Regions from separate parts of the Streptomyces sp. E-08 genome, predicted to be linked through region 1. Evidence: riboswitches for the same ligand, from Rfam matches in the RefSeq annotation. Region 1 holds a riboswitch; the other holds the start of a gene.
The links. A riboswitch is a leader RNA that binds a small molecule or an ion and turns the genes downstream of it on or off. The one in region 1 is predicted to bind ZMP and ZTP.
Positions count from the first base shown of each region.

Region 2: it holds a riboswitch for ZMP and ZTP, as region 1 does, so the genes downstream of both, glyA (serine hydroxymethyltransferase) here and ACN9MM_RS37050 (bifunctional 5,10-methylenetetrahydrofolate dehydrogenase/5,10-methenyltetrahydrofolate cyclohydrolase) in region 1, are expected to answer to the same signal.

Region 1 is NZ_CP183971.1:8,113,134-8,119,754, reverse strand. It holds gene ACN9MM_RS37065 (SNF2-related protein) at 1-334, shown strand, start outside; gene ACN9MM_RS37060 (SWF or SNF family helicase) at 331-1,701, shown strand; gene ACN9MM_RS37055 (hypothetical protein) at 1,682-2,683, opposite strand; gene ACN9MM_RS37050 (bifunctional 5,10-methylenetetrahydrofolate dehydrogenase/5,10-methenyltetrahydrofolate cyclohydrolase) at 2,828-3,682, opposite strand; ZMP/ZTP riboswitch at 3,711-3,818, opposite strand; gene ACN9MM_RS37045 (GAF domain-containing protein) at 3,953-5,263, shown strand; gene exaC (acetaldehyde dehydrogenase ExaC) at 5,307-6,621, shown strand, end outside.
Region 2 is NZ_CP183971.1:5,206,720-5,213,340, forward strand. It holds gene ACN9MM_RS24140 (glutathionylspermidine synthase family protein) at 1-781, shown strand, start outside; gene ACN9MM_RS24145 (polysaccharide deacetylase family protein) at 782-1,474, opposite strand; gene rocD (ornithine--oxo-acid transaminase) at 1,664-2,869, opposite strand; ZMP/ZTP riboswitch at 2,977-3,067, shown strand; gene glyA (serine hydroxymethyltransferase) at 3,132-4,415, shown strand; gene ACN9MM_RS24160 (hypothetical protein) at 4,525-5,277, opposite strand; gene ACN9MM_RS24165 (RNA polymerase sigma factor) at 5,429-6,019, opposite strand; gene trpS (tryptophan--tRNA ligase) at 6,076-6,621, shown strand, end outside.

The DNA of each region.
Region 1 (6,621 bases):
GGTCCCGGTCTTCCTGCTCTCCCTGAAGGCCGCGGGTACGGGGCTGAACCTGACCCGCGCCGAGCACGTCGTGCACTACGACCGCTGGTGGAACCCGGCGGTGGAGGCACAGGCCACCGACCGCGCGTACCGGATCGGGCAGGACAGGCCGGTTCAGGTCCACCGGCTGATCGCCGAGGGCACGATCGAGGACAGGATCGCCGCGATGCTCGACCGCAAGCGCGAGCTGGCGGACAGCGTCCTCGGGACGGGCGGGGACACCCCGCCCGAACTGACCGAACTGACCGACGCCGAACTGGCGGAGCTGGTGCGACTGCGAGGGGACGGACGATGAGCGGATACGGACAGGAGCGCGGCCACCGGCACGGTCACGGGGACGAGGAGCGGACGTTCGAGGCGCTGCCTCCGGCGCACGGCGGCGGTTTCACCCGTACCTGGTGGGGACAGGCGTGGCTGAAGGCCCTGGAGGACTCGGCGCTCGACCTCCAGCAGCTCAAGGCAGGACGGCGGCACGCGCGCGCGGGGGCGGTGGGAGCCGTCTCGGTGCGGCCCGGCCGGATCACCGCGATGGTCAAGGACCGTGACGGCACGTCGTACCGCGGTGACGTACTGGTGCGGGAGTTCTCGGAGGAGGAGTGGGAACGGCTCCTCGACCTCGCCGTGGACAGCGCGGGGCACATCGCGGCGCTCCTCGACCGCGAGATGCCGCCGCACCTGGTGGAGGACGCGGCAGCGGCGGGACTGGACCTGCTGCCGGGCGTCGGGGATCTCGAAGCGGAGTGCGGCTGCGAGGCCTGGGACCACTGTCCGCACACGACGGCGCTCTGCTACCAGGTCGCCCGCCTCCTCGACGAGGACCCGTTCGTCCTCCTCCTGATGCGGGGCCGCGGCGAACGCACGCTCCTGGAGCAGTTGCAGACGCGCAGTGCCGCGCGGGCCGCCGCGCCGACCGCGCGTGGCGGGGACGGGACGGGCGGCGCGCCGGACGGCCGACCGGAGGGGCCCGGCGGTATGCCCGGCGTGTCGGCGGAGGAGGTGTTCGCCGCGGGGTTCCTCGTACCGCCGCTGCCCGACCCGCCGGTCGCACAGCCGGCGCCGGGCCGGTCGCCGTCCCTGGACACCGACACCCCGCCGGAGCCGGGGGTCGACCCGGCGGCCCTCGAGTTCCTCGCGACGGACGCGGCGGCACGCGCGCAGCGGCTGCTCGGCACGTTGCTGGGGGGCGGCGGCGTGTGCGACGCCACGACGGAGGCGGTGGAGGCGCCGCTGACGGTCGCTCAGGACGCGGTCCGGCTCGCGGCGGGCGCTCCCGCGCCCTGGGTCGCGGCGCGGCTCGCGTCCGGTTCGGGCAGGTCGCGCGGGGAACTGGACCTGGCCACGCGCGCGTGGCGGTTCGGGGGCGCCGCCGCCCTCGCCGTACTGGACGAGGAGTGGACGCCGGATGCCGGGGCTGTCGACCGGGCCGGGGTCCGGCTCGCCGAGGCCTGGGCCGACGGCGAGCGCCCGGTGCTGCGACGCGCGGGCGGCGCGCGGTGGACGGTCGTGGGCGCGGAGGCGCAGCTGAGGCTGGGTGAGGATGGACGCTGGTGGCCGTTCGTGAAGGCCGGGGCGCGCTGGTCCCCGGCCGGTCCGGCGGACCGTGACCCGGCGGCGGCCCTGGCGACGGCGTTCGCCGTCGGTGCTACTGGAGCCGGTGGCTGAGCGTGCCGGTGGTGGTCGCCAGGCTGCAGGCGACGGTGTCCGCGCCGAGGAGGTGGCTCGTCCGGTACGGGTACTGGACGAAGGTCGTCCAGCGCGTGCCGAGCGGCTGCCGGGCGGCCTTGCGGCGGAGCGGTTCGCGGCAGAGGAGGGTGGCCGCCTCGCGTACCGCCTGATCGGTGGCAAAGGTGCCGGCCAGGCGGAGCCGCGCGATCAGTTCGGCGTGGTGCGGCGTGTCGCAGCGCTGTCGGAGGGCGGTGCCCGGCGCGTCGCGGTCGATGTCGAAGCACTCGCCCACGCGCAGCGCCTCGAAGGAGACCGGCCGCACGCTGCTGCGGTCACCCGTCGGGAGGCCGGAGGGGGTGGTGCCGGTCGAGGGCGTGCCGCCCGCGGGGCCGGTGCTCCCGGACCGGTGCGGCGTCGGTGACGTGCTGTCCTGCGGCCGGCCCGCGCCGTCCTCGGGCGCCGTGGGCGTCGGCGTGGCGCCCGTGGTCGAGGAGTGCGCGGGTATCCCCGGGCTCGACGTGCCGGCCGTTCCCGCTCCGTCGGCGGGGGTGGGGGCTGCCGGTCCCGTGCCGTCGGCGGGGGTGGGAGCGGCCGGTCCCGTTCCGCTGGTGACGACGGGGGACGGCACACCGGCCGGGTCCCCGCCCGTTCGCCCGTCGGCGAGTCCGCTGCCCTCCGCGCCGCCCCGGGCCGTCAGGAACGCGCCCGCCACCAGGGCGGCCGTCAGCAGCGGGACGAGCGGCACGCCGAACCAGCGTGCGCGCCGCGCCGCGGGCCCGGGCCGGGGCGCACCGAGCCGTACGAAGCGGGCCGACCACACCGACTCGGCGCCGGGTGCGGTCGCACCGGGGCCGGGCGGGAGCGGTGAGGGGCTCGCGCGATCGGGTTCGGGCGCTCCGGGTGTGTCGGACGCGCCCGGACGGCCGGGCTCGGGCGGAGGGGTGTCCGTGAGCGGGATGTCGGTCGGCGGGTGGGGCACAGGGACCAGGTTCGCCTTTCGACGGCGGCGGTGCCAGCGTTCACCGGCCACCGGGCGCGGCAGGTACGGAATCGTGACCATCGCCGACCGTGCGCGCCTCCGCCACCGCCGCGCCCCCGTCACCTGCCGCCCGGTCACCGCTGCCTACAGGCCGAGCTGGCGCTCCGCGCCCTCGACCGTCTGGGCGAGGAGCACGGCGATGGTCATGGGGCCGACACCGCCGGGGACCGGGGTGATGAGGGAGGCGCGCTCTGCGGCCGAGGCGAAGTCGACGTCGCCGACGTTGCCCGGGTTGTAGCCGGCGTCGATGACGACGGCGCCCGGCTTGATGTCCTCGCCCTTGATGAAGTTCGGCTTGCCGACGGCGGCGACGAGGATGTCGGCCTCACGGACGACGGAGGAGAGGTCCTTGGTGCGGGAGTGGCAGTAGGTGACGGTGGCGTCGCGGCCGAGGAGGAGCAGGCCGGCGGGCTTGCCGAGGATGGCGCTGCGGCCGACGACGACCGCGCGCTTGCCGCTGAGCTCGACGTCGTACGCGTCGAGGAGGCGCATGATGCCGCCGGGCGTGCAGGAGACGAAGCCGGGCAGGCCGAAGCCCATGGCGGCGAAGGAGGCCATCGTGACGCCGTCGACGTCCTTCTCGGGGGCGATGGCCTCGAAGGCGGCGCGCTCGTCGATGTGCGGGCCGACCGGGTGCTGCAGCAGGATGCCGTGGACCTCGCGGTCCTCGGACAGGGCGGTGATGGCGGCGACGAGTTCCTCGGTCGTCGTCTCGGCGGGCAGCTCGACGTGCTTGGAGCGGATTCCGGCCTTCGCGCAGCGGTTCTGCTTCATCTTGACGTACGTGACGGAGGCCGGGTCCGCGCCGACCAGGACGGTCGCGAGGCACGGGGTCACGCCGGTGCGGCGGGTGATCTCGGCGGCTCGGGCGGCGGTCCCCTCGACCGTGCGGCGGGCGAGGGCCGTGCCGTCCATGAGGGTGGCGGTGCTGGTGGACATGGCAACTCCTGGGCGTCGTGTCTGACCGGTTTGTCGCCCAGGCGCACGGCATCGGCACGGTGGCGCCGCCGGGGCGCGCTCCGCCGGGCCGCTCCCCGGTGGTGATCCACCTCAAGCGCCAGTCACGGCCCGGAGCCCACTCTACGTGAGGGGTCGGGGGCCGGTCCCGGACAGGGTGCATATGCCGGGGTGAGGCAGAGCTTGTCGGCGGCACCCGCGCGCACCACGATGAGCGCGACGGGCCGGGACGACCTCGACGAGGAGGCCGAGTTGAGCGATGCGTGGGTGGCCGCGGAGCCACGGACGGGACGGACGCCGGCGGTGGACCGGGGAGCCGGGTCCGGCCCGGGGCCCCGGTCAGGCCCGGACCCGGAGGAGGAGCGTCCTACCCGGCGCGCTCGTCCCCTGGTGGCCGACTCCTGGCGCCGATCCGTACGCGCGCGCGTGAGCCCCGACGGGGCGGCGCGGGTGGAACTGGACGACGACGAGCTGGCCGCGTACCGGGAGGACCATCCCCTCGCCGGGGCGATGCCGGTGATCCGGGAGCTGATGGGCGCGTACGCGACGGACGGGGAGCACCTCCTGGCGGTCTGCGACGCCGCCGGGCGGATGCTGTGGGTCGAGGGGCATCCGGGCACCCTGCGCGCGGCCGGGAGGATGAACTTCGTGGCCGGGGCCCGCTGGTCGGAAGCGGCCGCCGGGACGAACGCACCCGGAACCGCCCTGGCCGTCGACCGTCCCGTCCAAGTGGTCTCCTCGGAGCACTTCCGGCGTCCGGTGCGGGCATGGACCTGCGCCGCGGCGCCCGTCCACGACCCGCGCAGCGGGCGGGTGCTCGGCGCGGTCGACATCACCGGCGGGGAGGGGCTCGCGCACCCGCACAGCCTCGGCTTCGTCCAGGCGGTGGCGCGCGCGGCCGAGTCGCAGCTGGCGCTGCTCGGTCCGGCCCCGGAGCCGGGACGGCTGAGGCTGTCGGCGCTGGGCCGGGACGAGGCGGTGCTCTCGGTGGGCGGGCGGAGGCTGCGGCTGAGCCGCCGCCACAGCGAGATCCTGGTGGTCCTCGCCCACCGCCCGGAGGGAGTGGGCGGCGACGAACTCCTGACGCTGCTGTACGAGGACGAGTCGGTGACCCCGGTGACGCTGCGGGCGGAGCTGTCACGGCTGCGCGCGCTGGTCGGGCCCGACGTGCTGAGGTCGCGGCCGTACCGGCTGGCCGGGGGGGTGGACGCGGACTTCGCGACGGTCGACCGGAGGCTGGCCTCGGGGGCCGTCGCGGCGGCTGCCGGGGACTACGCGGGCCCGCTGCTCCCGGCGTCGGCCGCGCCCGGGGTCGTACGGCTGCGGGAGCGGCTCGCGGGCCGGCTGCGGGCCGCTCTGGTGGACCGCGGCGATCCGGGGCTGCTCGCGGACTGGGCGTACAGCACGTGGGGCGAGGACGACGTGGTGGTCTGGCGGGCGTTGTGCGGGGCCGTACCGGCTAACCGGCTTCCTCCCGTACGGGCGAGGCTGGACTCCCTGGAGGCGGAACTGTCCGCCGGTGCAACGGGCTTGCAACGTACGGGTCCGCACACTCGGGCGTGAGCGCCGGCCAGGACGGCCGGCGCGTCCCAGGGAGGCCAAGCCCATGACCCGTTACGCCGCACCCGGTACCGAGGGCGCGCTCATGTCGTACCAGGCCCGCTACGACCACTGGATCGGCGGCGAGTACGTCGCCCCGGCGACCGGCCGCTACTTCGAGAACCCCAGTCCGATCGACGGCCGCCCCTTCACGGAGGTCGCGCGCGGCACCGCCGAGGACGTGGAGCGCGCCCTCGACGCGGCGCACGCGGCGGCCCCGGCGTGGGGGCGGACGGCTCCGGCGGACCGGGCGGCGGTCCTGCTGCGCATCGCGGACCGCATGGAGAGCAACCTGGAGGCGCTCGCGGTCGCGGAGACCTGGGACAACGGCAAGCCGGTCCGGGAGACGCTGGCCGCGGACATCCCGCTCGCGATCGACCACTTCCGCTACTTCGCGGGGGCGCTGCGGGCCCAGGAGGGCGCGCTGAGCGAGATCGACGACGACACGGTGGCGTACCACTTCCACGAGCCGCTGGGCGTGGTCGCGCAGATCATCCCGTGGAACTTCCCGATCCTCATGGCGGTCTGGAAGCTGGCCCCGGCGCTGGCCGCGGGCAACGCGGTGATCCTCAAGCCGGCCGAACAGACGCCGGCCTCGGTGCACTTCTGGCTGAGCCTGGTCGCGGACCTGCTGCCGCCCGGCGTCCTGAACGTCGTGAACGGCTTCGGCGAGGAGGCCGGCAAGCCGCTGGCGTCCAGTCCGCGGGTCGCGAAGATCGCGTTCACGGGCGAGACGTCGACGGGCCGGCTGATCATGGGGTACGCCTCGCAGAACCTCAAGCCGGTCACCCTCGAACTCGGCGGCAAGTCCCCCAACATCTTCTTCGACGACGTGTGGGCGGCGGACGACGACTTCCGGGACAAGGCCCTCGAAGGCTTCACGATGTTCGCCCTCAACCAGGGCGAGGTGTGCACCTGCCCCTCCCGCGCCCTCGTCCAGCGCGGCCACTACGCCGACTTCCTGGAGGCGGCGGTCGCCCGCACGGAGAAGATCGTCCCGGGCCACCCCCTGGACACGGACACGATGATCGGCGCCCAGGCCTCCGCCGAACAGCTCCGGAAGATCGTCTCGTACCTGGAGATCGGCCAGAAGGAGGGCGCCAAGATCCTGACGGGCGGCCAGATCGTGGAGCACGGAGGCGAGTTGGCGGGCGGCTACTACGTCCAGCCGACGATCTTCGAGGGCGACAACCGCATGCGGATCTTCCAGGAGGAGATCTTCGGCCCGGTGGTGGCGGTGACCTCCTTCACCGACTTCGACGACGCGATCCGCACGGCCAACGACACGCTCTACGGCCTCGGCGCGGGCGTCTGGACCCGCG
Region 2 (6,621 bases), 2.9 Mb from region 1:
GAGCCCGCAGTGGTTCTGGATGGAGGAACGGTTCCCCGGCGCCGACCAGTGGAACTCCCTCCACGAGCGGCTCGTCGAGGCCTGGCGGCGGCAGGCCCCCCTGCTCCCGCCCGGCCCCGTCCACTTCGCCCACTCGGACGGCGACGAGCTCGGCGAGGACCTGATGACGGTCGCGTACCTGCGCGAGACCGCCCAGCAGGCCGGACTCGACACCGAGGCGCTGTCCGTCGAACGGATCGGCTGGGACCGGCTCTCGCGGCGCTTCGTGGACGACCGGCTCCGCTTCGTCCGCAGCTGCTTCAAGCTCTACCCGTGGGAGTGGCTGACCACCGACCGCTTCGGCCGGCACGTCCTGGACACCCTCGACAACGGCGGCGGCACCGGCACCACCTGCTGGATCGAACCCGCCTGGAAGATGCTCCTCTCCAACAAGGCGCTCCTCGCCGTCCTGTGGGAGCTGAACCCGGGCCACCCCAACCTGCTCCCCGCCTACCTCGACGGGCCGCGCGAACTCGCCTCGACCACCGGCTGGGTCGCCAAGCCGCTGCTCGGCCGCGAGGGCGCGGGCGTCACCCTGCACGAGGCCGGTACGGAGCCCTTCGTACGGGACGGGGAGGCCTGCTGCTACCAGGGGCTGGCCCCGCTGCCCGACTTCGACGGCAACCGGGTGGTGCTCGGCGCGTGGGTCGTCGAGGACGAGGCGGCGGGGCTCGGCATCCGGGAGTCGGCGGGGCCCGTCACCGACGAGTACGCCCGCTTCCTCCCGCACGTGATCCTCTAGCTACTCCGGTACGTAGTCGCGGAGCGGCGCGGGGGTCAGGCCCGCCGCCTCGGCCGCGTCCAGGGCCCGCCGAAGGTCCTGCGTCACCGTCTCGTTGAAGTGCAGCAGGACGATGTCGCCGGCCTTGAGCCGCGGGGCCGGCGGGGTCCACCCGCCCCAGGTCGTGAGGTCGTACGTCCACGTCACCAGGGCCTTCGCCCCGCAGGCGCGGGCGGTGGTCCTGGTGGTCGCGTCGTACGTGCCGTACGGCGGGCGCAACAGCCGGGGCCCGTCGCCGAACTGCGCGAGGTGCTGGTCGCGGGCCCCGCACACCTGCGCCTTCTGGCCCGCGGCGTCGAGCGTGGTCAGGTCGGGGTGGTCGACGGTGTGGTTCTCGACGCGGGAGCGGCCCTGGTCGAGCAGGGCGTGGAAGTAGCCGGAGTCGTACGAGTAGGCGCCGGGGAGCAGGAACAGCGAGGCGGGTACCCGGCGGTCGAGCAGCAGCCTCGCCGCGGCGGGGTCGTGGTTCCAGCCGTCGTCGACGGTGATGAAGACGACCGGGTCGGTGGTCTCCACGCGGGAGACCACCGGGACGGGCTCGGGCCAGGCCGCCGGGGCGGCGTGCGCGGGTCCGGCGACCGCGCCGAGGAGCGCGAGCGGGACGAGGGCGGCGAGCGCGGCACGCAGGGCGTGACGCAGACGGAGTCTCGGCATGGCGGCATCATTGGCCTAGACCAAGTCCGGTGTCAATGAGCCGAGTTGACCCCGCCCCTCCCGCTCGCCGCCCTCGTGAAAGCGGATCCCGTCAGTCCGTCGCCCCACCCACGAGGGACGCCGTCAGTCCGTCGCCCCGCCCGCGACGGGCGCCGTCAGTTCCGTCGCCCCCACCCGCGACGGACGCCGTCAGTCCGACAGGACGCCCCTCAGCTGCTCCAGGCCCCAGTCCAGGTCCTCCTTCGAGATGACCAGCGGCGGAGCGATCCGGATCGTCGACCCGTGCGTGTCCTTCACCAGGACGCCCCGCTCCATCAGACGCTCCGAGATCTCCCGGCCCGTCCCCTTCGCGGGCGCGATGTCCACGCCCGCCCACAGCCCGCGCCCGCGCACCGCCTCCACCGCACCGCCGCCCACGAGCAGCCCCAGCTCCGCGTGGAGGTGCTCGCCCAGCTCCGCCGCCCGCTCCTGGAACTCGCCCGTCCGCAGCATCGCGATCACCTCGAGGGCCACCGCGCAGGCCAGCGGGTTCCCGCCGAACGTCGACCCGTGCTCACCCGGCCGGAACACCCCGAGCACGTCACGGTCGGCCACCACCGCCGACACCGGCACCACCCCGCCGCCCAGCGCCTTCCCGAGGATGTACACGTCCGGCACCACACCCTCGTGCTCGCACGCGAACGTCCGCCCCGTCCGGCCCAGCCCCGACTGGATCTCGTCCGCCATGAACAGCACGTTCCGCCGGCGCGTCAGCTCCCGGACCCCCGCCAGATACCCGGCCGGCGGCACCAGGACCCCCGCCTCCCCCTGGATCGGTTCCAGCAGCACCGCCACCGTGTTCTCGGTGACGGCCGCCTCCATCGCCGTCAGATCCCCGTACGGCACGATCTCGAACCCCGGCGTGTACGGCCCGAAGTGGTCCCGCGCCTCGTGGTCCGTCGAGAAGCTCACGATCGTCGTCGTCCGGCCGTGGAAGTTGTTCGCCGCGACCACGATCTTCGCGTGCCCGTCCGGCACGCCCTTCACCTCGTACCCCCACTTCCGGGCGGTCTTCACGGCCGTCTCGACCGCCTCCGCCCCCGTGTTCATCGGCAGCACCGCCTCCTTGCCGCACAGCTCCGCGAGCCGCGTGCAGAACTCGGCGAACCTGTCGTGGTGGAAGGCGCGCGAGGTCAGCGTCACCCGCTCCAGCTGCGCCTTCGCGGCGTCGATCAGACGCCGGTTGCCGTGCCCGAAGTTGAGCGCCGAGTACCCGGCGAGCATGTCGAGGTAGCGACGGCCCTCGACATCGGTCATCCAGGCGCCGTCCGCCGAGGCGACGACGACCGGAAGGGGGTGGTAGTTGTGAGCGCTGTGCGCGTCCGCGGAAGCGATCGCGTCTTCTGTCCTCGACACGGGATCTCCGTTCGTCCTGCGGCTCGGGAGTGCGTATGGCCCCCTTCTTATCGTCGCTCGGATGCCGGACAGGGAAACCTCGGCGACGGCACGCCAGCTACCCTGGAATCACGCACGGCGACTGGCGTACGGGGAAGCGACCCCGGGGGAGCCGTGCGCGCTCCACCACACGAGGTGCCGCTCGCCTGGGCATCACGGGCCCCTGGTCCCGTGCGCACCTCAGCCCCGGGACCGTTCCGCCGAACGCCCGGAGGACACCACCATGACCACCCCGCAGCAGCACCCCGCGCTCGCCGCCGCCGACCCCGAGCTCGCCGCCCTCGTCGGCGCCGAGGAGCGGCTCCAGGCCGAGACCCTCCGCCTCATCCCCAGCGAGAACTACGTCTCCGCCGCCGTGCTCGAAGCCTCCGGCACGGTCCTCCAGAACAAGTACAGCGAGGGCTACCCCGGCCGCCGCTACTACGAGGGCCAGCAGAACATCGACCAGGTCGAGACCCTCGCGATCGAGCGCGCCAAGGCCCTCTTCGGCGTCGACCACGCCAACGTCCAGCCCTACTCCGGCTCTCCGGCCAACCTCGCCGTCTACCTCGCCTTCGCACAGCCCGGCGACACCGTCATGGGCATGGCCCTGCCCATGGGCGGCCACCTCACCCACGGCTGGGGCGTCTCCGCCACCGGCAGCTGGTTCCGCGGCGTCCAGTACGGCGTCCGCCAGGCTCCGATCTCCGAAGGCGGGGGTCTGATCGACTTCGACCAGGTCCGCGAGCTCGCCCTCAAGGAGCGCCCGAAGATCATCTTCTGCGGTGGCACCGCACTGCCCCGCACCATCGACTTCGCCGCCTTCGGCGAGATCGCCCGCGAGTCCGGCGCCGTCCTCGTCGCCGACGTCGCCCACATCGCCGGCCTCATCGCGGGCGGCGCCCACCCCTCCCCGGTCGGGCACGTGGACGTCATCTCCACGACCACCCACAAGACCCTCCGCGGCCCGCGCGGCGCCATGCTCATGTCCACCGAGGAGCACGCCAAGGCCCTCGACAAGGCGGTCTTCCCCGGCCTCCAGGGCGGCCCGCACAACCAGACCACCGCCGCCATCGCCGTCGCCCTCCGCGAGGCCTCCCAGCCCTCCTTCCGCGACTACGCCCACGCCGTCGTCGCCAACGCCAGGGCCCTCGCCGAGGCGCTCCTCGCCCGCGGCTTCGACCTGGTCTCCGGCGGCACCGACAACCATCTGATCCTGATCGACCTCACGCCCAAGCGGGTCCCCGGCAAGATCGCCGCGAAGGCCCTCGACCGGGCCGGGATCGTCGTCAACTACAACACCGTCCCCTACGACCCCCGGAAGCCGTTCGACCCCTCCGGCATCCGCATCGGCACCCCCTCCCTCACCTCCCGCGGCCTCACCACGGACCACATGGACCAGGTCGCCGAGTGGATCGACCGCGCCGTCGCCGCCGCCGGCACGGGCGACGAGGACGCCCTCCGCACCGTCCGCGCCGAGGTCGCCGACCTCATGGCCTCCTACCCGGCCCCGGGCCTCCCGGTCTGACGCACCCGGTCCGACCCGCACCCGGTCGACACCCGGTCGTCCGGGCCTTCGCCCGCCGCCCGCCGCCCGCCAGCCGCCCGCCGCCCGCCGGTCGTCGGCCGACGGCCCGTCAGCCCGCTGTCCCCGCGACGCGCAGGGCCTCCGTCCGGTCCGGTATGCCCTCCAGACGGAGGGTCACGGCCCCCGCGCTCCCGGTCCACAGGAGCGTGGGGCCCGCGGGGCGCGCCGCGTGGGTCCAGACCGCGCCGTCGCCCGTCTCCAGCGGGAACGTCAGCCGGTGCGGGCGGGCGAACCAGTACCCCCGCGTCCCGTCCGGCAGCGTCACCGCCTCCGGCTGCACCGGCACCTGCTTGACGAAGCCCAGCTCCAGCCGCGCCGGGAACTCGTCCAGCCGGACCGTCCGCTCCCCGACCCGCCAGCACAGGCTGATCACCGCCCGGCCCCGCTCCGCCGCCCCCGTCACCGCGACCGCGTCCGGCGCTCCGAGGGCGGCGGGTATCAGCGGCGCGAAGCCCGCCCTGCGCCCGGCCTCCGCCAGGTCCACCGGGGCGGGGCACCCCGGCACCACCCCGCCTGCCGACGCCTCGCCCGGCACCGGCCGGCCGCCCTCCGGGTCGTACCGCACGGAGACCCCGCCGAAGCCGAACCACTCCGCCACCGCCGCCCGCACGGGAGGCGTGAGCACCAGCACGATCAGCACCCCGGTCAGGCCGGCCACCACCGCCCGCCACCGCTCCCGGGCCCACGCCCCCGCACGCGTCCGCCACCGGATCCGCCGCGGCTCGGGCACCCGCTCCGGCACCGGCACGTGCTCGGCGAGGAGCTGGGCCAGCACCCGCTCGGCCATCGTCTCGCCGTCCACGTCCGGCACCCGCAGCCGCCGCCCCAGCTCACGCAGCTCACCCGTCAGACCGTCCCCGGACCCGCCCCCCAGCCCGCCCGGCAGACGCCCGTCAGACCCGCGCCCCGGACCGTCAGATCCGCGCCCCGGACCGTCCGGCCCGTGTCGCTCCTCACCCACGCCCCTCACCTCCCTCCGTCACCAGCGCCCGCCCCAGCTTCTTCAGCGCCCGGCTCAGCCGGGACTTCACCGTCCCCCTCGGCCAGCCCAGTGCCACGGCCGTCTCCGTCTCGTCCAGCTCCAGGAGATACCGGTGGATCACCACCTGCCGATGGTCCTCGGCGAGACCGTCCAGCGCCTCCCACAACCGCCGGCTCCGCTCCCGCTCCTCGGCCGCGACCGCCGGGTCCGCCGACTCCGGTATCCGAGGCTCGCCCCCGAGCAGATCCGCCTCCCGGCCGGCCACGGCACGCTGCCGACCCGCCGAGCGCACTGTGTTCCTGGTCTCATTGGCGACGATCCGCAACAGCCAAGGACGGAACGCCGCACCCTCCTTGAAACGCCCCAGGGACCGGTACGCCTTGAAGAAGGCCTGCTGCACCACGTCCTCGGCCTCCGCGCCCGCGCCGCACGCCACGGCCGCCCTCAGCGCCACCGCCGTGTGCGCGCGGACCAGCTCCGCGTACGCCTCCGGCTCCCCGGCGCGCACACGGGCGATCACCGCGGCCTCGTCGTCGACCAGGCCCCCCTCCCGCGTCCTCACACTCTTGATACACCGGCAGTCGGGGATCGGTTCCCACACCTGAGAGAATGATGTGCATGGCCTCTGACAGTCCCCGTGTGCTCTCCGGAATCCAGCCCACCGCAGGCTCGTTCCACCTCGGCAACTACCTCGGCGCCGTCCGCCAGTGGGTCGCCCTGCAGGAGACCCACGACGCCTTCTACATGGTCGTCGACCTGCACGCGATCACGGTCCCGCAGGACCCCGCCGAGCTGCGCGCCAACACCCGGCTCGCCGCCGCCCAGCTGCTCGCCGCCGGTCTCGACCCGGAGCGCTGCACCCTCTTCGTCCAGAGCCACGTCCCGGAGCACGCCCAGCTCGCGTGGGTCATGAACTGCCTCACCGGCTTCGGCGAGGCCTCCCGCATGACCCAGTTCAAGGACAAGTCCGCCAAGCAGGGCGTCGGCAACGCGAGCGTCGGCCTCTTCACGTACCCGATCCTCCAGGTCGCGGACATCCTGCTCTACCAGGCCCACGAGGTCCCGGTCGGCGAGGACCAGCGCCAGCACATCGAGCTGACCCGCGACCTCGCGGAGCGCTTCAACGGCCGCTTCGGCGAGACGTTCACGATCCCCAAGCCGTAC